One region of the Acetobacterium sp. UBA5834 genome, then DNA from elsewhere that is predicted to be linked to it. Evidence: riboswitches for the same ligand, from Rfam matches in the RefSeq annotation. Region 1 holds a riboswitch; the other holds the start of a gene.
The links. A riboswitch is a leader RNA that binds a small molecule or an ion and turns the genes downstream of it on or off. The one in region 1 is predicted to bind cobalamin.

Region 1 (8,780 bases):
ATTTTAGTCGGCATCAGATTGAGAATGGCAATTTTTAAGGGCCGGATATCCTGATGACTGGCCCGGTCAGCATCCATCACAAAGATGTTTTCATTGGTCAGAATCTGACTGGCGGGCAGATTAGTGGGTATTTTTATCGGCATTGGTTCACCTCCGGGTGATTGATTAAAAACTAAAGAGCCTGAGAAAAGGCCTGATCGAGATCAGCCAGAATGTCGTCACTGTGTTCCAGTCCAATCGACAAACGGATCATATCTTCAGTTACACCGGCGGCAATCAGGTCATCGCCAGACAATTGCTGATGGGTGGTGGTGGCGGGATGAATCACCAGCGATTTGGCATCGGCAACGTTGGCCAGATGGGTAAACAGGGTCAGGCTATCAATAAATTTACGGGCGGCGGCGATGCCGCCTTTGATGCCAAAGGTGAAGATTGAACCAGGGCCTTTTTTGAAGTATTCGTCAGAAAGAGACTTATATGGATTATCAGAAAGCGACGGATAGTTAACCCAGGAAACCTGAGGGTGGTTGGTCAAGTAAGAGACCACTTTCTGAGTGTTTTCAAGATGCCGATCCAGGCGCAACGACAGGGTTTCCAGACCCTGTAACAGTAGAAAGGCATTAAAGGGACTGATGCAGGCACCGGTATCCCGGAGCAACTGAACCCGGGCTTTGACAATAAAGGCCGCAGCACCAATGTCGGTGGCGTAGGTAATGCCGTGATAGCTGGCATCGGGGGTGGTAAACAGCGGGAAGCGGCCGCTGCCAGCCCAGTCAAAGCTGCCGCCGTCAACGATGATGCCGCCGATGGTGGTGCCGTGTCCGCCGATAAATTTGGTCGCCGAATAAACCACGATGTCAGCACCAAAATCCAGTGGCCTAAATAAGTAGGGGGTGGCAAAGGTGTTGTCGACGATCAGTGGCAATCCGTTATCGTGGGCGATCTGGGCCACGGCTTTGACATCAACAATATTAATAGCCGGATTCCCCAGTGATTCGATATAGATGGCCTTGGTATTTTCATTGATGGCAGTGCGGAAATTCTCAGGGTCATCCGGGTTAACAAAGGTCGTTGTAATGCCGAGCCGGGGCAGGGTGGCGCTTAAGAGATTGTAGGTACCACCATAAAGGGTGGATGCGGCCACCAGTTCATCTCCGGTACCGGCGATATTGAGAATGGTGGCAGTAATGGCTGCCGAGCCGGAAGCAAAGGCCAGGGCACCGACGCCGCCTTCTAAAAGCGCCATCCGTTCTTCCAGCACACTGGTGGTGGGATTCATAATCCGGGTATAGATATTGCCCGGTTCTTCCAGGCCAAATAGCCTTTGGGCGTGTTCGCTGTTGTCAAAAACATAAGAGGTGGTCTGATAAATGGGAACCGCCACCGCATGGGTGGTGGGATCAGGGCTTTGACCGCCATGGAGTTGGAGCGTTTCAAATTTTCGGGTATCCTTCATAATCGTATCTCCTTATATCATTATTAATAAATTACATATCATTCCAGTAGGAATTATAAGCAATATAACATAAATAACCAGATCTTGTCAATATGTAAAGCAAAGAATGAAAAATTAACACGTTTTTAATCACTATTTATTTGACATTGATAAAAATTAGGTCTATAATAAACCAAAATACACGTTACAGGTCAACAAGGTTGTGGAAAAGTTCATTTTCTTTGTTGTAAGGTGTCCTGAGAGGAATATCATGGCAGAGTTAAGAAGAAACTTAAATGAATATTATTACGTTAACACCCAAAGCTATTGGTTTTTTAGCTTTGGTTATTTTGCGTACAATCAATTAAGTTCCTTTGAGAATCCCAACCCATGAGAAATTTTTAGCGATACCGGTGTATTGAATAAAAGTTGATTTTTAGGAGGCTTCTTAGGAAGTCTCCTTTTTTTTCGCAAGTCAAAGGCCAAAGATCATGCTGGCAATTTGGATGCTGACTGCGAATCACCAGAAATCAGTAAGGCGCTTTCTGGTGGTCTTCGGTGCACAGAAGATAAAAATGGGGCCGAGTGATCAGTTCGTAAATTAATGGAGGAAGAAAATGATAATAGTTGTTAAACCCAACACCAAAGAAGAAGATATTCAGAGGTTAATCAAGATGATTGAAACACAGGGATTAAACATTCATTACTCAAAAGGTGTGGATCACACCATTCTAGGAATAGTAGGGGATACAACCTTGGCAGATGTGGAAAAAATCCGTTCAAACCGTATTGTAGAAAATGTACTCAGAGTTCAGGAACCCTATAAGAAAGCCAATCGTCTCTTTCATCCCGATGATACCATCATTAACGTCAAGGGCCGAAAAATCGGTGAAGGGACAATCAGTGTGATGGCTGGCCCCTGTTCGGTGGAGAGCGAAGAACAGGTTGTAGCGATTGCCAGAAGTGTCAAAGCTTCCGGAGCAACCTTTTTGCGGGGCGGAGCTTTCAAGCCACGAACATCACCCTATGCGTTTCAGGGCTTGGGATACGAAGGATTAGAGTTACTTAAGATCGCCAGAAAAGAAACCGGATTGCCAATTGTTAGCGAACTGATGTCGCTGGAGCATTTGCAAGCTTTTGAAGATGTCGATATTATTCAGGTAGGTGCCAGAAACATGCAGAATTTTGATTTGCTCCGGGAATTGGGAAAAATTGACAAGCCGATCTTACTTAAACGGGGGATGTCATCGACGATGCAGGAATTCCTGATGTCGGCTGAATACATCATGAAGGAGGGCAATGATAAGGTAATTCTCTGCGAACGGGGCATTCGCACCTTTGAAACCGCCACCCGAAATACCCTGGACATCAGCTGTATTCCGGTGCTCAAGCAAAAGAGTCACTTACCGATTATTATTGACCCCAGTCATGCCACCGGGCTGTCCTGGACGGTTGAAGCATTGACCAAGGCCGCCATCGCTGCCGGTGCCGATGGGGTGATGATTGAGGTTCATAACAATCCGGAAGAAGCCCTGTGTGACGGCGAACAGTCGATTACCCCGGAACAATTCCATAAAATTATGATCACGGTCAAAAAATACGCCGAATTTGAGAACAAGGTGATGTAATGAAAAAACGTGAAGATTCCATCGTTGGCTTTATCGGCCTGGGTCTGATGGGTGGGGCTTTGGCCATGGGACTCAGGAAGCAGGGGCCCCGAGAAATCTGGGCTTATGATTTAAACCCGTCGGTGATTAAAAAGGCCTTGGATCAGGGCGTGATTGATCAAGGGGTCTGGGACTCAGCGGGGCTTCAAAAAATGCTGCCCCAATGCGATCTGGTGTTTATCTGCCTGACCCCAATGGACACCCTGGCTTTTTTAGCCCTGTACATGGAAGACTTCAAGCCGGGGGCGATTGTCACGGATATTATCGGGGTCAAAGAAGTGGTCTTTAAAAACCTCGGCAATCTGTTGCGCAAAGATATCGATTATATTCCCGGACACCCGATGGCGGGCAGTGAAAAAGAAGGCTTCGGCGGGGCCGATGATCGGATCTTTAAGAACCGGAATTATATTTTGACCCCCTTACCCTCCAATCAGCCGGAGAATATTGGGTTGATCCGGGACATTGTTACGGATCTGGGTTTTAATCATATTGTTGAAACCACCACCGAAATTCACGACCAGAAAATAGCCTTCACCTCCCAGCTTTGCCATGTGATTGCGGCGGCCCTGGTTGATTGTGAGGATGATCTGTCGATTACTGATTTTGAAGGCGGCAGCTTTGGTGATCTGACCCGGATTGCCATGATCAATGCCCCGATGTGGACGGAATTGTTTATGTGCAACCGTAAAAATTTGCTTGATCAGATTGAGAAATTTGAGTCCAGCCTGGCTGCCATGAAAGACATGATCCGTTTGGATGAAAAGGAAGAATTGATTGACCGGCTTCAATCGGTTCGGGAAAAACGCATTGCCATGGGGGAGATTCGGGCGGCGAAAAGCTTAAAAAATCTGTGAGTTTGCTTAAGAGATACGCTGTGAAAACTATTACATCAGCCTGAAAATGATTACGCTATTGACTTAATTAAATATGGGAGTATACTCTAGGTAAAGAAACATTTGAAATCATAATTTTTAGTGGGAACAAAACGAAGAGGGTAAAAGTTAAATAAATATTGGAGCAAAAAGATCATGAAATTATGTCATCTGCCATCCCTTGGTATGAGAAACATAAAAACGGTGCTGGCAGTATTCATCTGTGTGGTGGTATTTGCAATAATGGGACCGGAGTTTAATCCACTGTTTGCTGCAATTGCAGCGGTGCTTACCATGGGGCCGAGCATTGAAAATTCCATCGAAACGGGTTGGAATCGGATATTGGGAACCATCTTTGGTGGAGCAGCGGGACTGCTGGGCATTTTTGCCGCTAACTTAATTCCTTATGAATTTGCCTATGTGGCTATTATTCCGCTGGGTATTATGTTACTGATCTATCTATGTAATAATTTTCATAAAGCAGGTGCCATTGTTATTACCTGTGTGATGTTTCTCAGTGTCATGACCACCTATCCCCAGGACGCTGGCAGCTATATGCTGGCAATGTTAAGGCTGCTGGAAACAGCATTTGGGATCATTGTGGCGTTTTTAATCAATCGGTTTATCAAGGTTCCGGAATGCGACGAAAAGTCAGCTGATGAGGGATCAGAAACAGAAAAAGAGCTGGTCACCAAGGCAGAAAAACCGGGTAATGACCATCAGAAGTTTAAAGTATCAAGTTTTTTGTATATGCTATTCAAACCATAGGTTTTACGTTTATTCTGGATTTTTGTGACGTCTGGACAAACTAAAATATAATTACCCCTCCCCTTAAAAAAGAGACCACCCGAATACCAGGTGGTCTTTTTTTAGTAAAAAAAATTATTTAAGATGACCGATTACCGTCAGTTTTGCGTTGAAGACCGCCGCCAGTTCGGGTAAGGCAAAAGGTTTGATACTGGCAATTACGGTGGTGGCCGGACCGGCAGAATCCACTACATTCAGATTATTGGGCATCGCTTCAAATTGGCACTGATGAATGGTGGCTAGATTGGTGGCTTCGTATAAAATTCCCTTGGAGCCACAGGGTACAATCTCATTAACAGCGGGATTTTCGGTTAAGGTCTTAAGATCCTGATAATCGGCGATTTCCGGATCACCTTCGAGAACAAGAGCGGCCGCGAATTTGGGTTTGCCAATGCAGATCACTAAATCCCCGGGTGCAGAGGGGGTGATTCGTAATCGCTTGGCGATGCCCACAACAAAAATGCCAAAGCCGGTCATGCAGGTTTTGAAATTTTCTTCAGTTGAACCGTTAATGGGTAGTTCCCCGATGCCAGCCCGCGCCAGTTCTTCCTTAATTCCCTGGATCAGGGCAGCGCCAGTGGGCTCCATTTCACCGACGATGGTGTTGGAAAGACTGATAATCTCGGTGCCGCAGGATAGCAGCTCAAAAAGACAGACCCGGGCGGCAAAAATCGAAATATATTTTGTAGGAACACACAATTCGTCCCCGGGTTTCTCTCCGACACCACCGCTGCTGTCACAGGCCGTGATCAGGAGGGTATCGGGAAGCTCAATGACCGACAGGTCACGATATTGATAAGTTTTCATCAGATCCTCCTTTGGGGGATTGGTTTGCTAATAGTGAAAGTGTCCTGGGCTTGGTGAGTCATTTGGTAATAGCGGCAGTAGGGTAAACGCTAGCCGGTTAAACCTGGGTTGAGGTTACCGAAGCGACCTGATTTTTAACTGACAGTGGTAAGGCTTTAAAGATCAGAGCGGCAATCAGAGCGTTGATGCCGCCGACTAGCGCCAGAGGAAACATCATTGCGATGACTCCAGGCCAGGTTAACATTGGAATCAGCAGCGGCGAACACAGTAACAAAAGGATCGGGCCGTTACAGACGGCGGCAACGATAACGCTGACAATCAGAGCGACAATTTCGCTACTGGCCTTTTTAACAAAAACATAAGTATACCAGGTGGCTACCATGATTAACCCCATTCCCAGGCCAATGGCCAGGTGAACCGGTAGGGTCATCGGGAACCCCGAGGTAAGGGCGGTTAAAAGATGACCAATAATCGCAATAATTGCGCCCGCCACAGGGCCCATCAGCAGGGTGCCTAAAAAAGCCGGTAGTGAATCAAAGGCAATGGTGCCAAAAACTTTTAACTGGGCGCCTACAAAAGAAAGGGCAATTAAAAGTGCCATAAAAACTAATTGTCGGGTGTTGATTTTCATAACGAACTCCTTGATTTTTATTATAAAGCATTTGATGGCCAAAGAAAAGACGAACCGATTCCGGTGTCAAACAAAAAAGCCCACATCCAATACAGATGTGAACTTTACCGTCGTCCAAATGGAATCATTTCTGGCAGGTCTCCTGAGTCCGTTTCATTGCAGTATTGTCCCTTCCCGTGAGGTGGTGATGACAAGTGCTCAACGATACAGTGGTGGGTCCCTACAGGATTTTAACCTGTTTCCCTATTCTCCTTTTACAAGGCACCAAAAAAGCTTTATTTACTTGGAAGAATAATAGCACATCGGGAATCGCTTTGTCAAATTGAAATTGTCCGGGGCTAGTAATCATTGTAAGTAAAAAATGCAAAGCGGGAATGGAGAATCACGGGATTGGGGGTAAATTCTGGTGTAAATCAAACCCGAAAAAACCGGACCAACCGAAAATTATCGCCAAATATTCCAGCTATAATTCATTGTCTAAAACCCTTGGAGTATGATACAATACAGCTCAAAATGATTAATACTATGAGGTATAAAAATTGATTCTAATGATCGACAACTATGATTCTTTCACCTATAATTTAGTCCAGTATCTGGAGGGACTCAATGAAACGGTGATCGTAAAAAGAAATGATAAAATCACTCTCGACGAGATTGCTGCGATGGCACCGTCGATGATTGTTTTATCACCGGGGCCATGTACCCCCAACGAATCCGGCATCTGTCTGGATGTGGTTCACCGTTTTAAGGGACAAATCCCGATTCTGGGCATTTGTCTGGGACATCAGATCATTGGTCAGGCCTTTGGCTGTACGATTACCAAAGCGCTGGAGCCAGTGCATGGCAAGGTTCATGCCATTGCCCATGACAATGTCGGAGTCTTTGACGGTCTTAATAATCCCCTGAAGGTGACGCGCTACCATTCTCTGGTGGTGGAAAACCGGGATATTCCCGATTTTTTTGAGATTACCGCCAGAACCGATCAAAATGAGATTATGGGGATGCGCCATAAGGATTATCATATCGAAGGGGTGCAGTTTCATCCTGAAGCGATTCTCACCGAAATGGGCATGGAATTACTGGATAACTTTTTTCAAGCGACAAAAGAAAATGGTGTGCGATGCTAATACAAGAAATAAAAACCGACCTAACAAGTTTTGAAAGCTATCTTTTATTTAAGGATGAGCCCTACAGTTTCTTCCTCGACAGCGGGAGAGACCCGGACAGCTTGGGACGTTATTCATTTATCGGCGGGGATCCGCTGCTGGTCTTTACCAGCAAGGATAAAGACATCACCATTAAAACCAAGACGGAGACGAAAACGGTTACTGGCGATCCTTTTGATGAACTGCAAAAACTATTAAAACAGTATAAAATGGATTATTCATCGCCGTTTCCGTTTATTGGCGGGGCGGTCGGTTATTTTGGCTATGATCTTTGTCATCATCTGGAAGCCTTCCCCCGGACGGCAGTGGATGATGTTAATGTCCCGGATTGTTTTATGGGCTTTTACGATGGCATTGTGATTATCGATCATAAAGAAGAAAAAACCTATGCGGCGGCTCTGGGGATTGAAGAAAACGAAGCCGATATTGTCAGCCGCTTAGCCGCTCGATTTGCCGGTGATCCCAAGGTCGCCATTCGTTCGGACTTTAAAATCAATGAAAATCTGGAATTCCGGGGTAATTTTACCAAACCGGAATATCTAAAAGCCCTGGATGCGGTGCATGAATATATTTTAGCTGGAGATATTTACCAGACCAATCTGACTCAGCGCTTTAATGCTGATTTACAGTTAAGCCCATTGGAATTATACAGTGAACTTAGAAAAATCAACCCGGCTCCCTTTGCCAGCTATATTGATTTTGGGGTCGGTCAGATTGTCTCCAGTTCGCCGGAGCGTTTTATTCTGGTTCAGGGAAAAAACATTGAAACCCGGCCAATTAAAGGAACCATGCCCCGGGGCAAAACTCCGGCTGAAGATGCCGCTAATCGTGAGACTCTGATCAACAGCGAAAAGGATAAGGCCGAGCTATTGATGATTGTCGATCTGGAACGGAATGATCTCGGAAAAATCGCCAAAACCGGCACCGTCAAGGTTCCGGAATTGTTTAAACTGGAAGAATATCAGACCGTTTTTCACCTGGTCTCCACAGTGACGGCCGAGTTGAAGGACGAATTGGATGCCATTGACTGTGTTAAGGCGACCTTCCCTGGTGGTTCAATTACCGGGGCACCAAAGATTCGGGCGATGGAGATTATTGATGAACTGGAGCCGACCCAGCGAAACATTTATACCGGTTCGATTGGCTATATTGGTTTTAACGGTGATCTGGATCTGAATATTGTCATCCGGACGATTGTCTGCAAGGATGGCAAAGGCTATTTTCAGGTCGGCGGCGGAATCGTCTGGGATTCCGACAACGAGTCTGAGTATCAGGAAACCTTCGATAAGGGTCGCGCCCTGATGGATGCATTGAAACGGTATTAAATACAACTGTGTTACTTAAGTGCCGTGAGCTTTACGACCAGTTTCGCACGAAACAATTGTTACACTGTAC
Region 2 (8,780 bases), on a different contig from region 1:
ATTTGTGTTGTCATCGTTAAAAATTCCATCTGTTACCGGCAGCTGTTCCCATATGACCGGAACCGGGCTGGGAGCAATTCTCTTTGGACCGGCAGCAGTTAGCATTCTGGGCATCATTGTTCTGTTATTTCAGGCCATTTTACTGGCCCATGGCGGTTTGACGACGCTGGGAGCCAATACCTTTTCAATGGCGATTGCCGGACCATTTGTAACCTATGGTATTTTCATTCTTTGTAAAAAAATAAAGATCAATCGCCATGTCGGGGTTTTTCTGGCAGCGGCAATTGGGGATTTGTTTACTTACTGTATCACCGCTTTCCAGTTGGCCTTGGCCTATCCCTCTGAAAGCGGCGGAGTTGCGGCCTCAATGGTAAAATTTCTGGCAGTATTTGCACCAACTCAGCTGCCGTTGGCGATTATTGAAGGGATTCTGACCGTGGTCATCATTATCGGCCTGGAAACCTATGCGCAACCAGAACTTAATGATTTGGGATATCTTACCGGAGGTGTAAAATAATGACAGCAACAAGAAAAACGGTAATTGGTCTTTTAGTATTGGTGGTATTGATTGCTCTGGTGCCCCTGTTTATCCTGCAGGATGCGGAATTTGGCGGATCGGATGATGCCGGTAGCGGGGTGGTTTCAGAGATTACCGGAACCGAATATGAACCCTGGTTTACCCCTATTTTTGAAACAGCCATTAATGGTGAAATCCCCGGCGAAGTGGAAAGCTTGTTTTTCTGCATCCAAACCGGTATCGGTGTCGGTATTATTGCTTTTGTGATGGGTCGCTTTGTTGAACGCAAGAAGCAGGAAGAAGGCAAGACCGGCAAGAAAAAAACGAAATAGGTTGCAGTTTAGCGGCAGATCCTTTTAAGAAACGAAAAATTAAATTAGGTTTTATTTGCGTGCGTCTATAAAAAAGCGCGTTATTTTCACAATGAAATTAACGCGCTTTTTTAAACGATATCAAGAAATCAGTGTCTTTGAATCGTTTGTGTTCAGGCAGAAAATACTATTTGGCTGGTCAAATAGGGATTTTGTCTGCCTGGGGTAATATCAGTGGGTGGCTTTATCATTCAAGTGATTGTGTGCTTTCTCACTTAGATTTCAAAAGTGATATATTTCTGAAGAACCGCTTTCAGCTCCCTGATCCCATCCCCGGTAATGGCACTGACCGGATGAATCTTATCCGGATGGATACCTGCATAAGTCAGGTAACGCCGACTGCGTTTCAAATCGCTATGCCTGTGGTCGATTTTGGTGATGACCCCGATCACCGGGATGTTGTAGGTACAGACAAAATTTGGGGGCACCGAGTTTTGGTGATCGGTGCTGGAATTAATTAGGACGATTAGTCCAGCGTCACAGGTCACATTGATGGCCTGGGGTCGAAAACAGGGCAGTTCAATAAACTCACCGGGGGTATCAATAAAATGGTCAGAATAACTGACCTGCTGAGTTTTGCCATAAGTGATCAATTCATTGGTCAGCCGTTGGAATAAGGTGGTTTTTCCACTGCCAATCCGTCCGATCAGGGCGACGCGGTTTTTATTATTTGCCATGAAAATTCTCCGTTAGGCTGATTGGACAAAACGTGCTTCCCGACCGATACAGGCATCGATGGGGCAGGTTTGACAATCGCAGTAATCCAATAAATCCTCAAAAAGAATGCCTGAAGAACTGTAAAGCGGCCGCATGGTGCTGTAGGGGGTTATTTCCATGCCGATGCTTTTGGTCGAGTTGCTAAAGGTATTGAAGATGATTTGATTGGCCTTAATCGACCAGTCCGGGAGTAGTCCGGGATTGACCATCCCGATTTTATCAAAGCTTTGCTCCAGCTGGATCGTATTTTTCAGATATCGCATTGCTGAAGTCATAACGGGAAGTTTAAGCGAATTTAACAGATATTTTTCGGTCTGATTGAGGTTGGTTGGCATGTCGCCGATGGTCAACAGGTACAAAAACACCTTTTGGTTGTCCGACAAGAGATGTTTCAGGATTTTACTTTTATATACGTGGCCGCCGATCAGAATCGTGTTGCCGGTGGTTGTTTTGACCGAACATTCTTTGAGAATGGCCCGGGGTTTAAACCGTTGGCTTAAAATATTCGCAGCATGGCTGTACTCTTCATAAGCAGAGGAATCCGCCTCAAGGGGCTTCTTTCCCAGCAATTTTTCAATATCTGTTCCAATGGGAATCTTTTTGATAACAACGTCTTTCATTTTTTTCCTCTTTTCTTGAGTGTTCAGTTTTTTTATTTCTGCAAAAAAATAAAAAAACCTTTTCAAAAAAAGGTTTACAAATGCGGGACTATTTCAGTGACGTCATTTAATTAAAGGAGAACGTCATTTCGTTTTCTTCTCACATTTTGCAGCCTTCTTTGAAGCTTCAAACAGATGATGCGTTTACAAAAATATCCTGACTTGGAGGGACTCCCTGCACCCAGCCTTCTCGGTTTTCCCAATGACTGAATACGTCCATATTCTCCTTACAGTAGCAAAGAAACTGTCGCAGATTTTCACCGCGTTCCTTTTGTAAATGCTTTTCTATGCCAATAATAAACTAAAAATGGGTGTTAATCAAGTCTATTATTGTTTTTTTCAAGATGAAGGTAAAATACGTCCTTGGATTAGAGACAATAACTGACTTAAATACTATTTGCAAAGCCGGAGATCTCAGCTACGCTAAAACACAGAAACGGAATTGCTATCCGCTTCTGTGTTTTGAATTGAGATTCGTCTAGTCAACCATAACCATAACCGATGTTGCTTTGATGACCGCAGTTGCATCACCGCCGACGACTAATCCAAGATCTTTGATTGCCGCCATGGAAATTGTTGCTGAAATAATGTTGCCATTTCCAATATCAATTTTCACGATCCCGCTCACCGCACCATCTTCAATTGCAACAATTTTTCCTTTCAACTGGTTTCTTGCACTTAATTTCATTTTGACACCCCCTTTCCCACAAGGTATTAAATACTACCTTTTTAATTTTACCCATTTTAAGCTAGACAAAACAGTGTTAAACAGCGAAGTGCATTTAACCGAAATGATTTCTTGACATAAAAGAAGGGTATGCAATATAATAACATTCATAACAAAACAAAACAATACTAAGCGAATCAAAAGGAGAAATTGAGTGAAACGTAGAGGAAAATGGTTAGCGATTTTATTGGTAATGGGAACACTACTCGGTTTGGTGTCGGGTTGTGGTAGTAATTCAAGTCAGGCCGAAGAAAAGGTTGATATGACAAAAAGTCTTGATGGTCAAACACTGTTTGTATACTGCGGAGCCGGGATGACCAAACCCTTTGGTGAGATTGCCGATCAGTTTAAAGCAGAAACCGGTTGTGATATCCAGGTGGTTTATGCCAACGCCGCTCAAATCCAGAATCAGATTCAGACAACCGGTGAAGGAGATCTCTTTATTGCTGGCTCGGCTGATGAGCTCAAACCGGTTCAGGACAAGGTGAGCGAAAGCATCGATCTGGTTAAACACATTCCGGTGCTGGCGGTAAAAAGCGGCAATCCGCTTGGTATCACCGGCTTAAACGACTTAACCGGGGCCGGGGTCGAAGTTGTGTTGGGGGATGGTGAAGCGACACCAATCGGCAAGATCGCCAATAAGGCCTTAACCGACCTGGGCATTTTAAACAATGTGAATGTCGTCGCCCGGGCCGCAACCGCCCCGGAAATAGCCAATGCCCTGTCAGTAGACGAATGCAATGCAATTATTATCTGGAAAGAAAATGTGCCAGCCAATGCTGAAATTGTCAATACCCCAGACCTCAATGCCTATGTAAAAACAGTCCCGGCAGCCAAATTAAGCAGAAGTGCCAATACAGAAGCGCTGGCGGCGTTTATGACCTATCTGGATTCGGATCCGGTCAAGACGATTTGGGAAAATAACGGTTATGAAGTACTCAACTAGATTGTTGGTATGAGAGGGAAAATATCAACCTTTGATTTTTTTGAAATACTAACCATTATTATTACCTTTATTGTCATTATCTTTACGACGGCTTTGTTATTGGCAATTGTACTTAAAGGGATCCCCTATTTAGGGGCCGCGTTTTATTCGGAGGAAGTACGGTTCTCCATCAGGCTAAGCTTATATACCGCCAGTATTGCGACGCTTATTTGTATGTTGCTGGCGATACCGACTGCTTACGCATTAACCCGGACCGTATTTCCATTTAAAAAGGCATGTCAAATGATAATTGAACTGCCGCTGTCGATGCCCTATCTTGTTTTGGGGCTTAGTTTGTTGATTGTTTTCTCCTCGGATTTTGGGAAAGCCTTAAAAGAGCTGGGATTTAAAGTCGTATTTGATAAAAATGGGATTATTATCGCCCAGACAGTTGTCAATTTACCGTTTGCCATTCGCTTTATTCGCACGGCATTTGAAGAAGTTGATGAGCGGCTGGAATTTATCTCCGGTAGTCTGGGAGCGACAAAGTGGGAGCGCTTTATCACCATTACCCTGCCGCTCGCCCGAAATGGTATTCTTTCAACGATTGTTCTGACATGGTCGAGAGCCTTAGGCGAGTTTGGCGCGACCCTGATGCTAGTCGGTGCGACGCGGATGAAAACCGAAACATTGACGACATCGATATATTTGAATCTGGCGACTGGTGATACCGGAGCCTCAATGGCTTCGGCGACGGTGATTCTGATCATTTCGCTGCTGTCTTTGTTTCTGACGAATTGGATCGGTCGAAAAAATAAGCAAGAAAGCCGGATGAAGGATGTGAATAGATGGTAAATGCAATGGTTGAAATTAACAATTATTCGATACAATTGGGAAAGTTTAAGTTGAATCAAATCAACTTAAACATCAGTGAGAAAGAGATCTTTGCGGTTTTAGGCAGAACCGGATCGGGCAAGACCGTTTTGCTTGAATCGGTCGCAGGATTTTACCGAAAATTTTCCGGGAAAGTAATGATTCAGGGGATCCCCGTCATCGATGTACCGCTGGAAAAGCGAAATATCGGATTTGTCTATCAGGACTTTGGTTTGTTTCCCCATATGACTGTTTTTGATAATATTACCTATGGATTAAAAATCCGCAAGATAGATAAAGTGGTTCAAAAAGAAAGGGTCGATAAAATGGCAGAAATATTATCAATCGGCCATATTCTTAAACAATATCCAGGAACCTTAAGTGGTGGCGAACGACAGCGAACAGCACTGGCCCGGGCGCTGATTTTAAACCCGCAGCTGCTTTTGATGGATGAACCCTTTTCATCTCTGGATCCGGCAACTAAAGAAAACATGTATGATCAGATTAATAAAATTCATGAAGTTTTCGGGTGTACGATTCTATTTGTGACCCACGATTTCAATGAAGCCCAGCGCATGGCCAACCGAATCGGCATTATGGTAAATGGTGAATTAAAAGCCGTTAGAAAAAGTGCCAACTTATTTGAGCGGTGTCAGGATGAAGAAATCAATCAGTTTCTGGGCCGGAATGATGAAGGGAGTATTCACGAGTGAAAGAGCAGGTATTTGAGGTAGAGGGGATTATGTGCCCCAAATGTGTCAAGAAAATTACGGAAGTATTACTACAACAGGATGGTATCAGTCAGGTTGAGGTCAGCGATGATTATCAGTCCGTTACAATTCTATTTGACGAGCAGCGGATCATCACCGATACTATCAAAGACAGCATCGAAACAATCGAAGGCAAAGAATTCAAAATAATCACCTGAAACGGAGGAAAAAAGATGTCATTTATATCGATCAACGAGATTGACCAGTTAATTAATGAGGACGTTCCCTATATTGATTTGACCAGCTGGGTTTTGGGGGTCAGGGAACAGCCGGGGAAAATTTCATATTTTACCCGGGAAGATGCGGTTGTCTGTGGCACCGAAGAAGTCAGTTCGATCTTTGAGCGCTTACACATCAAGACAGGATTGATGGTAGCCTCAGGGCAGAAAGTCAGTGCCGGCGCTGAGTTGATTACCGGCATGGGACGGGCCGAAGATTTGCATAAGGCCTGGAAAGTGGGCCAGAACATTCTCGATAATTGTTCGGGAATCGCCACCAAAACCCGAAAAATGGTCGACATGGCCAAGCAGGTAAGCCCGAACACGTCGATCTTGACGACCCGGAAGGGATTTCCCGGAACCAAGGCATTGGCGATCAAGTCGATCATGTCCGGTGGGGCCATGCCTCACCGCTTGGGTTTATCAGAAACCATTCTGGTATTCAAACAGCATCTGAATTTTATTGGTGGGTTTGATGGTTTGCTAAAAAAAATGCCGGAGCTGAAAGCTGAATGCTGCGAAAAGAAAATTATTGTCGAAGCCACCACTTTGGCCCAGGCAATTGATCTTTGCCAGGCCGGGGTAGATGGAATCCAGTTTGATAAGCTGACGGTCGAAGATCTGAGCGCAGCGGTTAAGCAGTTGCGCAGTGAATTTCCTGGCGTTGTGCTGCTGGCAGCGGGCGGCATCAATGAGACGAATATTTCCGCTTATGCCAGCACCCAGGTCAATGGTATTGTGACAACCTGTCTCTACAGTGCCAAACCCATTGACGTTGGAGTTAGAATTAATCAATAGCATCATTTCAGGATACAAGCGTGGTGACTTGTATCTTTTTTTGTTAAGTGATCAATACGGGATGGACTTCGATTTAATCAATTCCATTATTGACATATGCTATTTATAGCATATAATATTGTATAGCAGGATCAATTCAGTTACGCAATGCAAAAAATAAGGAAAGAGCGGGGGAAATGAAGATGGAAGAAAATAAGAGTCAATTGGTCAATGATTATGCAATCGAGAATTTCAAGAGTGGCTTAAATTGCGCAGAAAGTGTTTACGATGCCTTACTTCGTGGGGGGGTTCTGGATGTTCCCCGGGAAACGATTGCGATGTGTACCGGTTTTGGTGGTGGCATCGGCCTTGTCGGTGAAACCTGTGGCGCTTTGTCAGCTGCCGTGATGGCAAACAGTGCGGTTTATGGGCGCAAGGATCCCTGGAGCATCGATGCTGAGATACGTGGCCCGGAAGTCGGACAAAAATATTACCGACGTTATAACAATCTGGTTGGCGAGTTCTGCAAAGCCAATGGTGGGGCAACCTGTCGTGGAATCTGTGAGCCGTTTGAAGATTGGAATGGAAAAGACCGTCGGCTTCACTGTATGAAAATGGTAGGAACAACCGCTCAATTAGCGTACAAATATCTGCAAATTCCGCAAAACGAAGCCTTCGAGCTGCCATATGGCGAAAAAATGAGTGATAACAACAAAAAATGAGAGCTGGAAAAAGGAGGGTGGCGTAAAAATGTATTTAGCAATGGCGATGGACGGTAAAACGCTGGAAAGCAAGGTTTCGCAGCAGTTTGAGACGGGGAAGTATTTATTGGTGGTCGATACCACGAATTTAAGTGTGAGTGCAATTGAAAACTGCCATGATTTTTCGGCAGAAAGCTTGGCGCAAAAAGTAATTGACCTGAATTGCGAAGGGATCATCACCGGAGCAATCAGTGATCCGCAGGCCTTTGAGATCCTGGCTGATGCCTGTATTACCCGTTTTCTGGGGTCTGGCAAGACGGGCATGGAAGCCCTTGATTTAATGAAGAAACGTGACCTAAAGCTCATCAGAAACATTGAAGGTACCGATGGTTGTGGTGGCGATCATGACCATCACCATTAAACAATAGCTTATCACAGAAAAAACCCTAAAATATAGGGTTTTTTCTGCATATAAGGATGCTTTAATTACTGTCTTAAAAGCCGGATTTCGAGTAATCCGGTCAGCGGATCGCTTATTCGAAATCCGCAACGCAAAAAGATGGGGCTCTAAAATAATCAGGCTTCCCAAACAACAAAATAGACCCCATCCGCTCGCTTTTGCCCCTTGGCCAGTTCGAGATGTCGCAGGACGGACATATTGGTGCTGATTTCATCCGGCGTTAAGCCGAATTTTTCGACGCATTGCGGCATGGTTACACCACCACAATCTTTCATAAATAAATAGAGATTCTTTTGCGGATCGGTTAAACCGTCAATGCCGGTCTGGCCGGAATTTTTGCGATCGAGTTTGGCACTGTGAACGGCACTGGGGTCGCAGGTCTGGGTCACCTTATGTTGGCCCATGGCACAATCATCACAAAAAATTTTTCCTTTGACTTCATAAACATCATCGTCTTCAAGACTGATTCCACAACTAAAACATGTTTGCATAGCTACTCTCCCTGGCATTTCTAAATATTCTGGTTATTGTAACATACTGATCAAAATAAAAATAATTTTAATCGACAGCCTGATTAATTACATATCATATCATTTTTGCGGCGGGCTTGCTATAGCGTTGAATAATTTTATCATGATGAGAAATCACGGCGACAGTTATTGACATATGTTTATTATGGCATATAATACTTATAAAAAGCGGAATACAGCGTTGATCGAAGATCAGTGTTAAGGCGAGAAAGGAAAAATTTGAAATGGAAAAAGAGAATCAACAAGCCGAGTTGATAGGGGCAAAATCACATCAAAATTTAAATACAAGACATCGCAAGTTGGCAAAGGATTTATTCCGACAGGGATATAATTGTTCACAAGCTGTCTTGCTGGCGTTTAGCGATGAGTGTGGCCTGGACTTTAAAACGGCCGCCAGGCTTAGCTCATCCTTCGGTGCGGGAATGGGAAGACTTAGAGAGGTATGCGGTGCAGTGACCGGGATGTTTATGGTGGCAGGTCTGCTTTATGGCTACAGCGATCCCCAGGATCAGTCCGGAAAAACCGCCCATTATCA

Region 2: another riboswitch for cobalamin. It lies ahead of B3F51_RS09650 (hypothetical protein); the one in region 1 lies ahead of B3F51_RS03865 (ECF transporter S component).

The regions. Positions count from the first base shown of each region.
Region 1 covers NZ_DJGY01000017.1:68,862-77,641, forward strand. Annotated here, with positions in the region: gene metA (homoserine O-acetyltransferase MetA) at 1-143, opposite strand, end outside; gene B3F51_RS03840 (O-acetylhomoserine aminocarboxypropyltransferase/cysteine synthase family protein) at 173-1,456, opposite strand; gene aroF (3-deoxy-7-phosphoheptulonate synthase) at 2,053-3,063, shown strand; gene B3F51_RS03850 (prephenate dehydrogenase) at 3,063-3,956, shown strand; gene B3F51_RS03855 (FUSC family protein) at 4,131-4,742, shown strand; gene B3F51_RS03860 (alpha-ribazole-5-phosphate synthase) at 4,857-5,588, opposite strand; gene B3F51_RS03865 (ECF transporter S component) at 5,686-6,219, opposite strand; cobalamin riboswitch at 6,335-6,503, opposite strand; gene B3F51_RS03870 (anthranilate synthase component II) at 6,759-7,346, shown strand; gene pabB (aminodeoxychorismate synthase component I) at 7,340-8,710, shown strand.
Region 2 covers NZ_DJGY01000048.1:268-9,047, forward strand. Annotated here, with positions in the region: gene B3F51_RS09635 (energy-coupling factor ABC transporter permease) at 1-517, shown strand, start outside; gene B3F51_RS09640 (energy-coupling factor ABC transporter substrate-binding protein) at 517-849, shown strand; gene B3F51_RS09645 (EutP/PduV family microcompartment system protein) at 1,104-1,565, opposite strand; gene B3F51_RS09650 (hypothetical protein) at 1,578-2,225, opposite strand; cobalamin riboswitch at 2,400-2,574, opposite strand; gene B3F51_RS09655 (TOBE domain-containing protein) at 2,743-2,952, opposite strand; gene B3F51_RS09660 (substrate-binding domain-containing protein) at 3,146-3,937, shown strand; gene B3F51_RS09665 (ABC transporter permease) at 3,947-4,771, shown strand; gene B3F51_RS09670 (ATP-binding cassette domain-containing protein) at 4,765-5,502, shown strand; gene B3F51_RS09675 (heavy-metal-associated domain-containing protein) at 5,499-5,717, shown strand; gene modD (ModD protein) at 5,733-6,575, shown strand; gene B3F51_RS09685 (C-GCAxxG-C-C family protein) at 6,758-7,276, shown strand; gene B3F51_RS09690 (NifB/NifX family molybdenum-iron cluster-binding protein) at 7,305-7,676, shown strand; gene B3F51_RS09695 (hypothetical protein) at 7,832-8,206, opposite strand; gene B3F51_RS09700 (C-GCAxxG-C-C family protein) at 8,470-8,780, shown strand, end outside.